DNA from 3 places in the Pseudoduganella plicata genome. Region 1 is predicted to be linked to each of the others. Evidence: riboswitches for the same ligand, from Rfam matches in the RefSeq annotation. Region 1 holds a riboswitch; each other region holds the start of a gene.

The links. A riboswitch is a leader RNA that binds a small molecule or an ion and turns the genes downstream of it on or off. The one in region 1 is predicted to bind cobalamin.
Region 2: it holds a riboswitch for cobalamin, as region 1 does, so the genes downstream of both, E1742_RS19810 (TonB-dependent receptor plug domain-containing protein) here and E1742_RS01315 (CbtB domain-containing protein) in region 1, are expected to answer to the same signal.
Region 3: it holds a riboswitch for cobalamin, as region 1 does, so the genes downstream of both, E1742_RS13090 (TonB-dependent receptor) here and E1742_RS01315 (CbtB domain-containing protein) in region 1, are expected to answer to the same signal.

The regions. Positions count from the first base shown of each region.
Region 1 is NZ_CP038026.1:316,496-321,687, reverse strand. It holds gene E1742_RS01325 ((2Fe-2S) ferredoxin domain-containing protein) at 1-209, opposite strand, end outside; gene E1742_RS01320 (CbtA family protein) at 213-1,004, opposite strand; gene E1742_RS01315 (CbtB domain-containing protein) at 995-1,186, opposite strand; cobalamin riboswitch at 1,330-1,558, opposite strand; gene bluB (5,6-dimethylbenzimidazole synthase) at 1,629-2,276, opposite strand; gene E1742_RS01305 (MaoC family dehydratase) at 2,308-2,778, opposite strand; gene E1742_RS01300 (acyl-CoA dehydrogenase family protein) at 2,775-3,899, opposite strand; partial or broken gene E1742_RS01295 (acyl-CoA dehydrogenase family protein) at 3,909-5,098, opposite strand.
Region 2 is NZ_CP038026.1:4,484,289-4,489,480, reverse strand. It holds gene E1742_RS19820 (adenosylcobinamide-GDP ribazoletransferase) at 1-688, shown strand, start outside; gene E1742_RS19815 (histidine phosphatase family protein) at 691-1,248, shown strand; cobalamin riboswitch at 1,243-1,483, shown strand; gene E1742_RS19810 (TonB-dependent receptor plug domain-containing protein) at 1,554-3,431, shown strand; gene E1742_RS19805 (FecCD family ABC transporter permease) at 3,489-4,511, shown strand; gene E1742_RS19800 (ABC transporter ATP-binding protein) at 4,511-5,192, shown strand, end outside.
Region 3 is NZ_CP038026.1:3,000,019-3,005,210, reverse strand. It holds gene E1742_RS13095 (MFS transporter) at 1-575, shown strand, start outside; gene E1742_RS13090 (TonB-dependent receptor) at 583-2,670, opposite strand; cobalamin riboswitch at 2,799-3,015, opposite strand; gene E1742_RS13085 (hypothetical protein) at 3,187-3,624, shown strand; gene E1742_RS13080 (hypothetical protein) at 3,621-3,908, opposite strand; gene E1742_RS13075 (DUF488 domain-containing protein) at 4,135-4,668, shown strand; gene E1742_RS13070 (hypothetical protein) at 4,721-4,939, opposite strand; gene E1742_RS13065 (hypothetical protein) at 4,939-5,192, opposite strand, start outside.

The sequences.
Region 1 (5,192 bases):
TGATACCAGACACCTTCCGGATACACGACCAGCACCGGGCCGCTGAACTTGCACGCGACCATGCAATGCGTGCGCGTGCGTTTGACCGCCAGCTCGGGACGCGCGTCGATCAATGCCCCCATATGCTCGAACACCGCCTGCGCCCGGCCTTCGCCGGGCGTGCAGCGGGGGCCGACGCACATGAACACGTGCCGGTCATGAGCGCGCATCGGTCAGCGAGCGCCGTTGAAGCGATGGTGGAAGTGACCCGTCAACGCGCCCAGCGCCAGCCAGAAGGCTGCATTGGCCAGCGCGGAGGCGACGATAAATGCGCGCGCCAGCTCGGGCGGCGCGACACCGCCATGGACGGCGGGTTGCGGCGCACCGACCAGGTGCGGCACGGCCAGCAGCACGACGGCAAGCACCTTCAGCGACCAGTGACGGCCCCACACCAGCAGCGCCAGCGCCGCAGCCATGCCACCGGCGGCGCACAGCCACCACGCCTGCCGCGCCACCACGGGCGCCGCCTGCGTGCCGGGCAGTTCCGGCGGCAGCCCCAGCGATGGTGCGATAAAGAAGACGGCGTAGCCGGCCGCACCCCAGAGCAGCCCCTGGCGCCAGTTGCTGTCCTTGCCGCGCAAGGTCAGCACGGCCGACAGGAGCAGCGCGTAGCCGACCGCCATGCTGACATCGGCCAGCGCCGTGAACGCGGTACGCTCGAAGCCGGGCTCCGGCTGCCAGCCGCCGTGCTTGTGCCCATCTTTGTGCCCATCTTTGTGCGCATCTTCGTGCGCGTGCTCGTGCTCGTGCGCCTGCTCGTGCGTGTGCGTGTGCGTGTGCGCGGCGACGGGCTTCGCTTCGGCCGCGACCTCGTACGTCTCCGCGGTGCGGATGATTTCCGTCACCTGCAGATGCTGCACGCCCGTCAGCAGCAGCCCGGCCACGATGCCGGCGGCGGCCCCTGTGGCGACGATGCGGCTGAAGATGCCGGGGCGCCGCGTTGGCAGCGCAGGGCTCAGTGGCACGGGAAGCCCGCCGAGTGGCGGCTGTCGTGCGCCGCGTTGTGCAGTGCTTCCATCGGCGCAAAGCCGGCGCCGAACAACAGCACGATGCCTAGGCCGGCGGCCGCGAGCGCGGGCAGCAGCGTATCCTTGAGCGTACGCGGCGCGGTGCCGATATGGGACGTAGGGACGTTTGGTGCGGACATGGGAGCCTCCGGATGCAGGTCGGTGTTACCTTGGTTTTGCCTGGACTGGGGAGGATGGTGCGGAAGAGACGCTGGACGCCGGCGGGGCAAGGATTCATGCGGCCGATGCAGTTCCTCATCCGTATCGCCCTCCGCAATACAAACGCGCTGTACTGCTTCGGGCTGGTTTCCGGACTCGCGAGTGGCGTCGGCATGACCGCCTGGCGCCGCGCCTTCCCATGCATGACAGCATAGTGGCCGATTGCGGCACCTTCGACTCGCTTACCGTTGCGGGGGCAGCGTCGGCATTGCCGCCCTGGCAGGACGGCGCACCGACTTCCCAATTAAATCCGGACACGAGGGTGTGCGGATACCGGAAGCTAAACTACCGGCGCAGTATAGGTGCGCTCGCATGCATTTGCAAGCTTTGGCGCGGGCACCTGCCAGGTCAGGGACCTTCGGACTACCCGCCCCACCGGTTCTCGAACACGATGTCGGCCAGCGCGTGCCGCGCATCCCACCCCTCCATCTCCAGCATCGGCGCCGGATAGAACTCGGCCACATGGCCGACGCACAGCACGGCGATCGGCTGGCTTCCCGGGGGCATCGCGCACAGCTCGCGCAGCCGCTCCGGCTCGAACAGCGACACCCAGCCCACGCCGATGCCTTCCGCCCGCGCTGCCAGCCAGAAGTTCTGGATCGCGCACGCGGCCGACGCCAGGTCCATTTCCGGCATCGTGCGCCGGCCAAAGACATAGTCCTCGCGCCGGTCGATCAGACCGACGACGAGCACTTCGCCGCAGGTCAGGATGCCTTCCACCTTCAGGCGCATGAATTCACCGGAACGCTCGCCCAGCGCGGCGGCCGTGCGCAGGCGCTCCGCATCCACCTCGGCGTGGATCGCGCGGCGCAGCGCGGGATCGGTGATGCGCAGGAAGCGCCACGGCTGCATCAGGCCCACCGAAGGACCATTGTGGGCTGCGGCGATGAAACGGGCCAGCTGGTCCTGCCCGATCGGACCGGGCACGAAGTGGCGCACGTCGCGGCGCTCGCGGATGGCGCGATAGACGGCTTCGATCTGGTCGGGTGGATAGGCGTTTGGATTGTGCATCGCCGCATTGTACCCACGCCCGCGCGCCGCGTCAGTAGCGCCGCATCACGAACTCTGCCACGCAGACGGGCTTGCCGCGCCCTTCGTTATCTTCGCTCTCCATCGTCACGTGCCACACGACCTGCACGCAATCGGCCAGCGGCTCGACGGCGGCGATGCCGAAGCGGCCGCGGAGGCGGCTTCCCGACGGCACGGCGGCCGGGAAGCGCACCTTGTTGACGCCATAGTTGACCGTCAGCCGCGCTTCCCCCAGCGACACGCAGCTGGCCAGCATTGCCGGCAGCAGCGACAGGGTGAGGAAGCCGTGCGCTACCGTGCCGCCGTAGGGCGACTCCGTTCTTGCCCGCTCGGCGTCGAGATGGATCCATTGATGATCGTCCGTGACGTCGGCAAACGCTGCGATGCGACGCTGGTCGATGTCGAACCAGCGCGATACCGCCACCTCCTGGCCCACGGCCCCTTGCAGGGCCTCGGGCGTGTCCAGCAGGCGCGGCGCCGTCATGCTGCCTCGGCAAAGCCCGGCTGGGCGATAAAGCGCTCGAGGTGGTGGTCCACGTCGCCCAGCGTCAGGCCGATGGTGGTCAGGCGCTTGAACAGGTGGGCGGCCGGCAGCTCGTCCGTCACGCCCATGCCGCCGTGCAGTTGCACGGCCTGCTGGCCGACGAACTTCGCCGCCTGGCCGACACGCGCCTTGGCGGCGGAAACGACGCGGCGGCGCTCCTCGGCATCGCCTGAGTCCACCTTCGCGGCCGCCAGCATCGCCATCGAACGGGCCTGCTCCAGGTGGATGAACATGTCGGCCATGCGATGCTGCAGCGCCTGGAACTTGCCGATCGGCGCGCCGAACTGCTGGCGCGTCTTCAGGTAGTCCAGCGTGGCCGCAAACAGCGCGTCCATCACGCCGATGGCCTCGGCGCACAGCAGCGCGGCGCCATAGTCGGTCGCCGCCTCCAGGATCGCCCAGCCCTGCCCCGGCGCGCCCAGCGGCGTGGCGGGCGCGTGATCGAACGTGACGGTGGCCGCCCGCAGGCCGTCGATGGTGCGGTAGTCGCGCACGACGACACCGGACGTATCGGCATCGACGACGTACAGGGCAACGCCGTTACCCATGCCCTCGCCCGCGCGGGCCGAGACGATGAAAGCATCGGCCTGCCCGCCATGCAGCACGACCGTCTTGACACCGCTGACAGCCGCGTTGTCCGCGCCGCCCGTGCCGACGGCCCCGATGGCCGCCAGATCATGGCGCGAATCGTGTTCCGTCAGAGCGCATGCCAGTTTCAGTTCGCCCGTCGCCACCCGCGCCAGCATGTCCTCCTGGCCGCCGGCGAGGCGCAGGAAACGCGCACCGAGCACGGTGGCGAAGTAAGGTTCCACCACGAGGCCGCGGCCCAGCTCCTGCATCACGACCAGCATGTCGACGGCCGTGCCGTCAAAGCCGCCCTGCGCTTCCGGCACCGGCAGGGCCGTCATGCCCAGGTCGACGAGCGTCGCCCATGCATCGGGCGACGTGCCCGCATCGGAGTGCACGATGCGGCGGCGCGTCTCGAAACTGTAGTCGCGCTCGATCCAGCGGCGCAGCGCGTCCGCGAACTGCTGCTGCTCTTCCTTGTATGCAAAGTCCATGCTGACTCCTTACAGGCCCAGGATCATCTGGGTGATGATGTTCTTCTGGATTTCGTTGGAACCGCCGTAGATCGATGTCTTGCGGTAGTTGAAGTAATAGGCCGCCAGCGGCGCGGCATCGTCGTCGCCGCCCGCGGCGTGTTCCGTCTCGCCGTCCAGATAGGCCGGGTCGAACGGCAACGCGCCAGGACCGGCCGCCTCGATCATCAGTTCCGTCAGCGCCTGCTGGATTTCCGTGCCCTTGACCTTCAGCACCGAAGCCTGCGGGCCGGGGCCCTGGTGTTCCTGCGCGATGGTGCGCAGCACCGTCACCTCCAGCGCCATCAGTTCGATTTCCACGTTCGCCACCTTCGCGGCAAACAGGGGGTCCTGCAACAGCGGCCGCCCGCCCTTCTGCTGGCGCAGCGCCAGCGCCTTCAGGAAACCCAGTTCGCGCTTGGAGCGGCCCACGGCGGCGATGCCGGTGCGCTCGTGACCCAGCAGGTACTTGGCATACGTCCAGCCCTTGTTTTCCTTGCCGATCAGGTTATCGACGGGCACGCGCACATTGTCGAAGAAGACCTCATTGACCTCGTGGTCCTCGTCCAGCATGACGATGGGCCGTACCGTGATGCCGGGCGTCTTCATGTCGATCAGCAGGAACGAGATGCCTTCCTGCTTGCGCACCGTACTGTCCGTGCGCACCAGGCAGAAGATCATGTCGGCATGCTGGGCCAGCGTGGTCCACGTCTTCTGGCCGTTGACGATGTAATGGTTGCCTTCGCGTACCGCCGTCGTCTTCAGCGACGCCAGATCGGAACCGGCGCCAGGCTCCGAATAGCCCTGGCACCACCAGTCGTCGCAGTTCAGGATGCGCGGCAGGTGATGGGCCTTCTGCGCGTCGCTTCCGAACGCCATGATGACGGGAGCGACCATATTCACGCCGAACGGCAGGATCGGCGGCGTGCCGGCGCGGGCGCACTCCTCTTCCCAGATATGGCGCTGCGTGGCGTTCCAGCCTGGCCCGCCGTATTCGACAGGCCAGGCCGGCGCGGCCCAGCCCTGGGCGGCGACGATCTTGTGCCAGCGCACGAAGTCGTCCTTCGACAGGCGCAGGTGGCGGCGCACCTTGTCCTGCAGTTCGGGGGCAGGTTCGCATCGAGGAAGGCTCGCACGGTGTCGCGGAACGCCACGTCCTCGGCGCAATAGTTCAGGTCCATATCGTCTCCATGGTTGCGTCGCCTTGAAAAAGCACGATCGTTCCAAACGATTCTACCCCAGTTTCCGGCCGTGTGAACGCGTCCGCACGAATGA
Region 2 (5,192 bases), 1.7 Mb from region 1:
GGACTGGCTGCATCACGCGTCGCGCTACTTCCCGCTGGTCGGCCTCGTTGTCGGCGCGGCTGCCGCAGCTATCTACTGGGCGGTGGCGCTCGTGCTGCCGCCGGCGGTGGCGGTACTGCTGTCCACCGCAGCGTCTATTTATATGACGGGCGCCTTCCACGAAGACGGCTTTGCCGACGCCTGCGATGGCCTGGGCGGTGGCGTCACCCGCGAACGGGCGCTGGAGATCATGAAGGATTCGCGCATCGGCGCGTATGGCGCCATCGGTATCCTGTTGCTGCTGGCCGTGAAGTGCACGGCGCTGGCGCACCTGCCGCCGCTGCAGGCCATGGCCGCGCTGATCGTCGCCCACCCGCTTTCCCGGCTGATGGCGGCAAGCCTGATCTGGCGCATGGATTACGCGCGGGCCGAAGGCAAGGCCAAGCCGCTGGCGCAGCAGATGAGCGGCAGCGAATTCGCGATTGCCACGCTGTGCTGCGCGCCGCCGCTGCTGCTGGCCGCCCTGGCAGGGCCGCTGCATTGGCACAACCTCGCGGTCGGTATCGCGGCGATGGCTGCGACTGCGCTCTGGTTCGCCCGCAAATGCGCCCGCCGGCTGGGCGGCTATACGGGCGACTGCCTCGGCGCCGTGCAGCAGTTGTGCGAAGCCGTGTTCTATCTGTGCGTGCTGGCCGTCCTGCCGGGCTGACGATGGAACTGCTCCTGGTTCGCCATCCCCGTCCGCTCGTCGACACCGGCATCTGCTACGGCAGCAGCGACCTGGCGGTGGCGCAGGATGAGCTGACGCGCGTGCACGCATCGCTGCGGCTGCCGCACGCGCCCGTGTTCAGCAGCCCCTTGCAGCGTTGCGCCGCGCTGGCGCGGCTGCTGTCGGCCGACGTGGCGTTCGACGCCAACCTGGCCGAGATGGATTTCGGCGCCTGGGAGGGGCGCGCATGGGACGACATCCCGCGCCGGGAAGTCGACGCCTGGGCCGCCGACCTGCTGCGCTACCGCCCCGGCGGCGGCGAGAACGTGTTCGAAGTGGCGAGGCGTGTTGCCTGCGCCATGGACACGATCCGTCACCACGGCACCGGCACGGCAATCGTCATCTGCCATGCCGGCACTATCCGGCTGATGACTGCTCTCGCCTCAGGCACACCGCTGGCGCAGGCCGCGCTGGCCGCTGCCGCCACGCCGCACCAGATCGCGTATGGCGCCGTCACGCGGGTGTGGGCGGGCGCCGGGGACGGGCCAATGCCCGTATAATGACGGGGTTTTGGTGCCCGCGTCCGTCTCTCGGACGCAGTTAAACGGGAAATACGAAGCCGCGTCAGGCATCGGTCGCGCGGCCAACGTATGCTGCCCCGCAACGGTAAGCAGGCCGCCGCGCATCGCGCGGCAGCCGTCTTCAGCAACCACTGTGCATTGTCGCGACGACGCATGGGAAGGTAAGACGGCCATACCTGCCAGCCCGGATACCGGCCAGGACCCAGGTGGAAGCGCCGGCGCGCGCTTCTGTTCCATCCGACCCGCGGGGAAGTGGGCCGGTTGCACATTGAAGAAGATTTACCATGACCTCTCCCGCAACACCCCGCGCCACGCGCGCGGCGCTCGCCGTTTCTGCCACCTTCGCCGTTTCCGCTGCCTTTGCCGCACCAGGCGCCATCGCCCAGACCACCGCCATCGATTCCGTCATCGTGACCGCCAGCCGCACGCCGCAGCTAGCCAGTGAAGTCATCGCCGACACGCTGACGATCTCCGCGCAAGACATCGCCAACGCCGGCGTCGGCTCGCTGACGGAGTTGCTGCAGCGCCAGCGCGGCCTGGAAGTGACCCGCAACGGCGGCCCCGGCACCAACGCCAGCGTACTGCTGCGCGGCGCATCCGCGAACCAGAGCATCGTCTTGGTGGACGGCGTGCGCATCGGTTCCGTCTCGGGCGGCGCGGCCAACTGGAGCGCGATTCCGCTGTCGGCCATCGACCATATCGAGATCGTGTACGGCCCTCTCTCCACGCTGTATGGCGCCGACGCCATCGGTGGCGTGATCCAGCTGTTCACCAAGAAGGGCAAGGGCGCCCCGGCCGTCACCGCATTTGTCGGCGCCGGCAGCGACGCCACCTATGAGGCAGATGCGGCAATCTCCGGTGGCACCGACCGCGTGAGCTACTCGCTCTCCGTCGGCAAGGAACTGTCCGAGGGCTTCTCGGCCACGCGCGCACCGTCCTCCAGCTACAACCCGGACGACGACGGCTATCACCGCAAGAGCGCCGCCGGCCAGGTTTCCGTGCAGCTCGCGCCCGGCCACGAGGTCGGCGGCGTCTTCCTGTACAGCGACACGACCGCCGACTACGACAGCGGCGCTTTTGACGCCTACAGCACGCAGGTGCAGAGCAACTTCGCGGCCTACTCGCGCAACCGCATCACGCCCAAGTGGACGATGTTCCTGCAGGCGGCGCAGTCGCGCGACAAGTCCGGCTCCTTCTACGCGCCCGGCCCGTTCGGCGGCAGCCAGATCGACTCGAAGCAGACCACGTTCACGTGGCAGAACGACATCCGCATCGGCAGTGACAATCTGCAGCTGCTGGCCGAACACCGCAAGGAAGAGGCGGACGGGACGACGACGGAACTGAACAAGGAACGCACCACCAAGTCGTATGCCGCGACCTACAGCCTGAAACGCGGCGCCCACCTCGTCAACATCGGCGTGCGCAACGACGACAGCTCGCAGTACCACTCGCGCACCACCGGCTCGCTCGGCTATGGCTACCGCGTCAGCGACGCACTGCGCGTCGAAGCCAGCTTTGGCACCAGCTACCGTGCGCCCACCTTCAACGAGCTGTATTACTCGGGCTACGGCAACGAGAACAACCGCCCCGAGAAGGGCCGCAATGCGGAAATCGGCGCACACTACAACGACGGCACGACGGAACTGGGCGCTGTCTACTATCACAACAAGCTGACCGACCTGCTGGTCAACACGACGCCGTGCCCCTTCCCGAGCGACGAGAAGAACGACTATACGTGGGGCTGCGCGTACAACGTCAACAAGGGCCTGCTGGAAGGCCTGACGCTGAACGCCCGCCGCCAGTTCGGCGCCTTTTCGGTGGCTGCGGACATTGACTTCCAGGACCCGCGCGACGAAACGACGGGCAAGCGCCTGCAGCGCCGCGCCAAGCGCCACGCCAACGTGATCGTGGAATACGTCAACGGCCCCCTGACCGGTGGCGTGGAATGGCACCTGTCCTCTGCGCGCTTCGACGATGCCGCCAACCGCAACACGCTGCCGGGCTACGGCACCGTCAACCTGTACGCCACGTACCGCTTCGCGCGTGACTGGTCGGCGCTGATCCGCTGGAACAACGTGGCCGACAAGGCGTATGAACTGGCGCGTTACTACCAGACGGGCGGCTCCACGGCGTTTGCCGGCGTGCGCTACGGCTTCAAGTAAGTGTGCTTCAACGGCCGGGGCACGCTGCCCCGGCCGCGCAGGATAATCAGGACAATCATGCACCCAACCTCGGCCAATCTGCGCTCGCGTGCCGGCATCATCGTTGCCGGCTTGCTGCTCGCTTGCGTCGGCAGTGTGCTCTTCGCGGGGATGACGGGTTCCGTTTCCATTCCGCTGGCCGACCTCCCCGGCGCGCTGGACGAGTTGCTGCATCGCCGTCCCGACTCGCTGGCGGCTACGCTGCTCGACCTGCGCGCCAGCCGTGCGCTGTCGGCCTTCGTCACCGGCGCGGCGCTGTCGCTGGCCGGCGTCATGATGCAGGCACTGCTTCGCAATCCGCTGGCCGATCCCTACGTGCTGGGCATTTCGTCCGGCTCGGCCGTCGGTGCGCTGGCCGCGCTGATGGCCGCATGTGCGGCCTGGGTTGTCGACGCCGCCGCGTTTGCCGGTGCCGTCGTCATTTCCATGCTCCTCTATTTACTGGCCCGGCGCGACCTGCGCTCGGGCAGCGCCGCGGAAGGCGGCACTGCGCTGTTGCTGCTGACAGGCGTGATCCTGTCGTCCGCCGGCTCCGCGGTGGTGTCGCTGATGCTGTCGATCTCCGGCGAGAACGAACTGCGCGGCATGGTGTTCTGGCTGATCGGCGACCTGTCCGGGGCCCCACTGCGGGCCCTGCCCTGGGTCGTCCTGGCCGCCGGACTGCTGTTCGCGCTGCGCATGGCGCGCTCGATGAACGTGCTTGCGCTGCATGCGGAAGCCGCCGCCACGCTGGGCATCCGCGTCGGCGCGTTGCGCAAGGGCCTGTTCTTCTGTTCCGGCCTGCTGACCGCCAGCGCCGTCACCACGGCCGGCAGCATCGGCTTTGTCGGTCTGATCGTGCCGCACGCATGCCGCTTCGCGTTCGGGCCGGACCATCGCGTGCTGATTCCCGCCGCCACCCTGGCCGGCGGCGCCTACCTCGTGCTGGCCGATACGCTGTCGCGCACGATCATCGCGCCGCAGCAGCTTCCTGTGGGCGTCATCACGGCGCTGGTGGGCGCGCCGGTATTCCTGTACCAGCTGCATCGGTTGCGCAAATGATGATCGCGACCGAACGTCTGCAACTGCGCATCGGCGCGCGCACGCTGGTCGAAAACCTGGACTGGCAGGTGCGCGACGCCGAATGCTGGAGCATCATCGGCCGCAACGGTGCCGGCAAAAGCACCCTGATGCGCGCGCTGGCCGGCGTGCGCCCACCCGATGGCGGCCAGGTGCTGATGCAGGGCCGCCCACTCGCCCTCTGGCCGCTGGAAGCGCTGGCGCGCCAGCGCGCCTTCCTGGCGCAGTCGCGCAGCGACGCCTTTGCCTACACCGTCATCGAAACGGTGCTGTCGGCCCGCCATCCCTACCACGCGGGCAGCTACTGGGAGAACAGCGACGATCACCGGATCGCCCTGCGCGCCCTGGCATCGATGGAAGTGGACGACCTGGCGACGCGCGACGTGCGTACGCTGTCCGGCGGCGAGCGCCAGCGCGTGGCCATCGCGGCGCTGCTGGCGCAGGATACGCCGCTGCTGCTGCTGGACGAACCGGCCAATGCGCTCGACCTGGCGCACCAGGTCGGCGTCATGGGACTGCTGGCAAAGCTGTGCCGCGAGCAGCGCAAGACCGTCGTCATGATCGGCCACGACCTGAGCCTGGCTCATGGCATCTCCACCCACGCCCTGCTGCTGATGGGCGACGGGCGCTGGCTGGCCGGGGCCCGCGACGACGTGATGCAGG
Region 3 (5,192 bases), 2.7 Mb from region 1:
GCGGAAGCCACTTCGCGCTGCCCCGTGGACCCGCGCTGTTCCTCGGCCTGCTGGCGCTGCTGTGCATGGCCGTCGAAGGCGCGCTGGTCGACTGGAGCGCGCTCTTGATGACGGAACGCACGGGTGCCACGCCAGGCTCGGCGGCGCTGGGCTATTCCGCTTTCTCCATCGCCATGGCCGCCTGCCGTTTCGCCGGCGACCGCCTGACGGTAAAGTTCGGCTCGCCGACGTTGATGATCGCCGGCGGCATCTCGATCCTGCTGGGGCTGTTGATCGCCGTGATAAGCACGCACTACGCCTTGTCCGCCGTCGGCTTCGCGCTGGTCGGGCTGGGCGCGGCCAACGTTGTGCCGCTGATTTTCGCCGCGGCCGCCAACATCCCCGGCACGGCGCCGGGGGTGGGCGTGGCGACGGCGGCCACGGTCGGCTATACGGGCCTGCTGCTGGGCCCGCCGGTGATCGGCTGGATCGCCGCGCAGACCAATATCGCGGTGGCGCTGGGCATATTGTCGTTGGCCGGCGTCGTGATTGCGTTCAACGCCGGCGTCGTGCGCGCGCACGGCAGCGCGCGCTGAGCCCGTTCTAGTAACGCCACTGCACGGTCAGTTCGGCATGTCGCCGGTCCCCCAGCAGGTACTGCGTGCTGCCATAGGACGTGCTGGCGTACAGCTTGTCAGTGAGGTTGCGCAGATTCAGCTGCAAGAGCGTGTTGCGGTTGACCTGCCAGCCCAGCGTGGCGTCGAACACCGTGTAGGCTGGCAGCGCCTGCGTGTTGCCGTTGTCGATAAACCGCTCGCCCACATGGCGTGCGCCCACCCCCGCGCGCCAGTCGGCGCTCCTGTAGCTGAGCCAGAGGTTGGCCGAGAGACGCGGCACGTCAGCCGGCCGGTTGCCGGCGCGCGACACGTTGCCGCTTTCGAGCAGCGTATCGAATTGCGCATCGGTCCAGGCCGCATTGGCATCGAGGCGCCAGGCCCGCGCCAGGGCAGTGCTGGCGCTGATCTCGGCACCGCGCGACGACTGCGATCCACCCTGGATCGACAGCGCCGGGTTGGACGGATCGCGGGTGACGATGTCGTCCTTGCGGATCCGGTACAGCGCCGCCGTCCATTCGGCCTTGCCATTGTTCAGCGATTGTTTGAAGCCGCCCTCGATCTGGCGCGACCGCGTCAGCTTGTAGCGGGCATTGGCCAGGTTCAGCGACAACAGGCTCGTCAGCGGATCGCTGCCCGAGCTGACTTGCCCGTACAGCGACGCCTGCGGCGCCAGTTTCCACGTCAGGCCGATGCGCACGGCATTCGATCGCAGCGTGGCCGCAAAGCCGGGCGCACCCTGCAGGCTGACCCGATCGACCTTGTAGCGGTCATGGCGCGCGCCTACCAACAGCAGCAGCCGTTCGCTCAGATCGTATGCATCCTCGATATAGAACGCGTGCGTGGTCGTGTCGGTGGCGAAGTTCGGCCGCAGCGGGTCCGGGCTGTCGAACCTGCCGGGATCGACATCGGTCGGCGTGACGGTGGAACTGCCGCCGTACGGCGAATTATTGCTGTGTTCAAAGTTGACCGTGGCCGCCTCCCAGCCGGCCACCAGCCGGTTGCCGCCGGCGTTCCAGCGCACTTCGAGGCGATTGGCGGTCTGCTCCTGGCGGTGGCCGATGGCGATGTAGTCGCTGCGCCGTACCACGTCCGCATCCGCATCGTAGGCATAGGTTTCCACGTCGCGCCAATGGCGGCGCGCCTTCATGTAAGCGAGTTCGTTGCCGACGGTCAGCGCGGGAGACAGGCGCCAGGACAGCCGCGCGACCGCCTTGTCGTCGACGAGTTCGATGTCGGCATCGGCCACGTTGTAGTTTTCGTCGCGCAGGTGCCCGGCCAGCCTGCCGTTCACCAGCGGCGTGCCGAAGTAACGGCGCGGCTTCTGTTCGGCGTGATCGAGCTGCAGGTCCAGGTCGATGTCGGACGTCAGCGCATACGTCATGCTGGTGAGCAGTTTGCCGTGACGGGATTCGCCGCGATCGACAAAGCCGTCGCTCCGGTCGGCATAGGCGTCGATGCGGAAAGCGCCCTTGTCGCCGATGGCGCCAGTGCCGCCGACACCGGCTCGCACTGACCGGCCACCGCCGATACCGGCCATGGCCTCGAACGACGCGACGGGCCGCGGCGCCTTGCGCACCGCGTTGATGGCCGCGCCCGTGCTGCCGCTGCCGTACACCACCGAGCCGGGCCCGCGCAGCACCTCAATATAGTCATAGCCCCACGGGTCGGACGGATACGTGGCGGTGCCGGAAGCCACCAGCAGCCGCTGGCCGTTTTCCAGCATGGCGATGGCGTCGTTGCCGGCAAAGCCGCGCGCCGAGTAGGCGATGCCGTTGCCCGGCGAACTCGTATCGGTCAGGCCCGTGCCGCGGGTGATGGCATCCTTGACCTGCAGGTCGCCGCGCGCCTGCATCGTGGCGGCGCTGAGCGACTCCACGCTGGCGGGAACGTCCTGCGCGCCCAGGTTCAGGCGGCTGGCGGTGCCGGTCTGGCGCGCCAGGCCCAGGCCGTCCTGCGTGACAGCGCCCTGGATGGTGACGGTGGGAAGAAACTCGGCCTGCTGGGCCGAGGCATGGGAGGCGCACAGGAGTGCAATGGCGGCGGTGCCGCGAAGGTGGTTCGGGTAGGTACGCAATTGAGTCAACCGTTAAGAGCATGTGGGCACAGGCGGCCGTGTTCCTCCGGCGCGCGTGGTCACGCAATGCGCTATCGGCAAAGGAAGAAAATCGGCAGCCAACAGACAAGACCGCACCCCGGGTCCTGCACAGGCAATCGTGACTGGCCGGTCTTCTGGCTTGCCGTCATCCTTCCCTGACCCTGCCTTCCCATGCAATGCACAGTGGCGTTCGGTCAACGTCGTCAGGCCTACAGCAGCGGGGGCTGCGCCGGACTGGCGGGAGATGCAATCCCCCGCGTCACCGGCTTCCCGTTTCACCCCGCCGCCGACAGGCGGAAGGGCACCATTCACGTAGTGGCGGCATTTTACCCGTACAAGTCGGGCAGTTGCCAGCCCGTGCTCTCGCAGCCGCAGGAAATGGTTCAACCGATTTCCACAGGCCTTGAGCCGGACCATCGCCTGCGCAGATTGCTGTCGCAGGCGCATGAGTCGCTGCTATGTTGGACGGCAGACCGTTTCAAGATGGAGGATCCCATGACACCACAGCAGGCCGCGCAGATCATCGAACACCTGGCGCTTGGCGTCGATCCGCGCACCGGCGAAGTGCTGGGCGAAGGGGACATCTGCACGGCACCGGAAATCATCCGCGCGCTGTTCCTCGCCCGCAATGCCTTGTTGCCGCCACCCGCGGTGTCCGCCGCGAGGCCACGCAAGACGCCGTTCGTGCGCAACGGCGTCGAGTTGCCCAATGTCGGCAAGAAGTGGTCGGGCGACGACGTCGATACGCTGCTGCGGCAGTTCGAAGCGGGCACGCCACTCGGCCAGATCGCCGTGCAGCTGGGAAGGACGGACGGCAGCATTGTCGCGCGGCTGGTGCATGCGGGTGTGCTGCCGGATCGGGAGACGGGCTATACGCTGCTGAAGGCGCATCGGGAGGAGGGGGGCGGCGAACACCCACCGCCGCCCGACTAGTGTGGGATCGGCGCGCGGATGCACTCGTCCATGGTGGGCGCGGCACCGAACTTCATCGTGTAGAGGAAATCGGCGGGAAGACCGCCTACGGTTTTCCTTTCGCCTGAACGAAGCTGAAACGGCGGTACCGCCTGGTCATAGCGGCACGTCCGCTCCTTGGTGCCGTCGCGCAGTAGTTTTTCCTGGCAGAGCGACGTCACGAAAAGATAGTGACATCTGCCACCTGCAGCGACCGTGCAGCTGACGTCCATGATGGACGTGCCAAGCCGCGTCACGGTGGTCACGGGCGCGTTCGTCGCACACGAAGCGATCGGATGGACGCACGCGAGTGCGATGATGGGGGCGTAACGGAACACACATGGGATCATGGCCACAGGTCCTCCAGATGGAAATGAAGACGCTATCAGAAAATCTTGTCCGAAAATGCGTACATTCTCACCGTAGTAGGCGGCGCCACCGTTTCCACAGCCAGGCGAGAATAAATGCCACCGACAACCACGTCCACGCGTCATGTCCACCGTATTCACCATTGGCCACTCGAACCGGCCGATCGAGGAGTTCCTCAGTCTGTTATCGGAGCACCGCATCGAGCTGCTGATCGACATCCGCACCGTACCGAAGTCGCGCCACAATCCCCAGTTCGGGCAGGACCTGCTGCCGCCTGCGCTGGCCGATGCGGGCATCGGTTACGAATACATCGGTGCCCTGGGCGGCCTGCGCCACGCGCGCAAGGATTCGCCCAACAGCGGCTGGCGCAACAAGTCGTTTCGGGGGTATGCCGACCACATGCAGTCCGATGAGTTCCTTGCCGGCGTCGACGAAGTCATCGTCCGGGCCACTGATCGCCGCTGCGCATTGATGTGTGCGGAAGCCGTGCCGTGGCGCTGCCACCGCTCGATGGTGGCGGATGCGCTGACCGTGCGTGGCATCCCCGTGGAACACATCATCAACCGGGGCAACACGCGGCCGCACGTGCTGACGTCGTTTGCGCATGTGGAGGGTTTGCGTATCGGCTACCCGCCCGAGGCGGATGCGGTTGATTGAAGCGGCTGGGCTGTTCAGCGACCTGAAGACCAGCTGTGGCAGCGCCGCGTGGTCAAGACGAGCGCCTGGTCCGGCTCATCCAGGCCGCGATGAACGCAGCGACGATCCCGGACAGCAGCCAGCAAACAAAGAAGGTCTCGGCCGCGCCGGGCGCATGATCCCAATAGCTGTCGTGACGGTCCAGGAATATAAATGCCCACACGAGCAACCCACCCCATGCAACCACGGTGGCGAGGGTAAATCCGAGAGCAGCATACAGAAAAGTGTTCATCAGCCTTGACTACGCAGCAGTTCGACCTTGCGGATCAGCTCTTCGCGGGCAAGGTCGAGGCGCACGGGATCGGTTCGCGAGGACAGTGTCCCGCGCTCCTTGCGGCCCAGGAAATAGGCGATCCGTTCGGCATTGGCACCGGAAGGATGCGGCAAGCCGTCAAAAATCTGCTCCTGCGACAGCGCGCCCTGATCGGCGAGCCAGCGCAGTCCCTCGGCCACCGCCGGCCCGAGGGGAACGAAGATGGCATGGC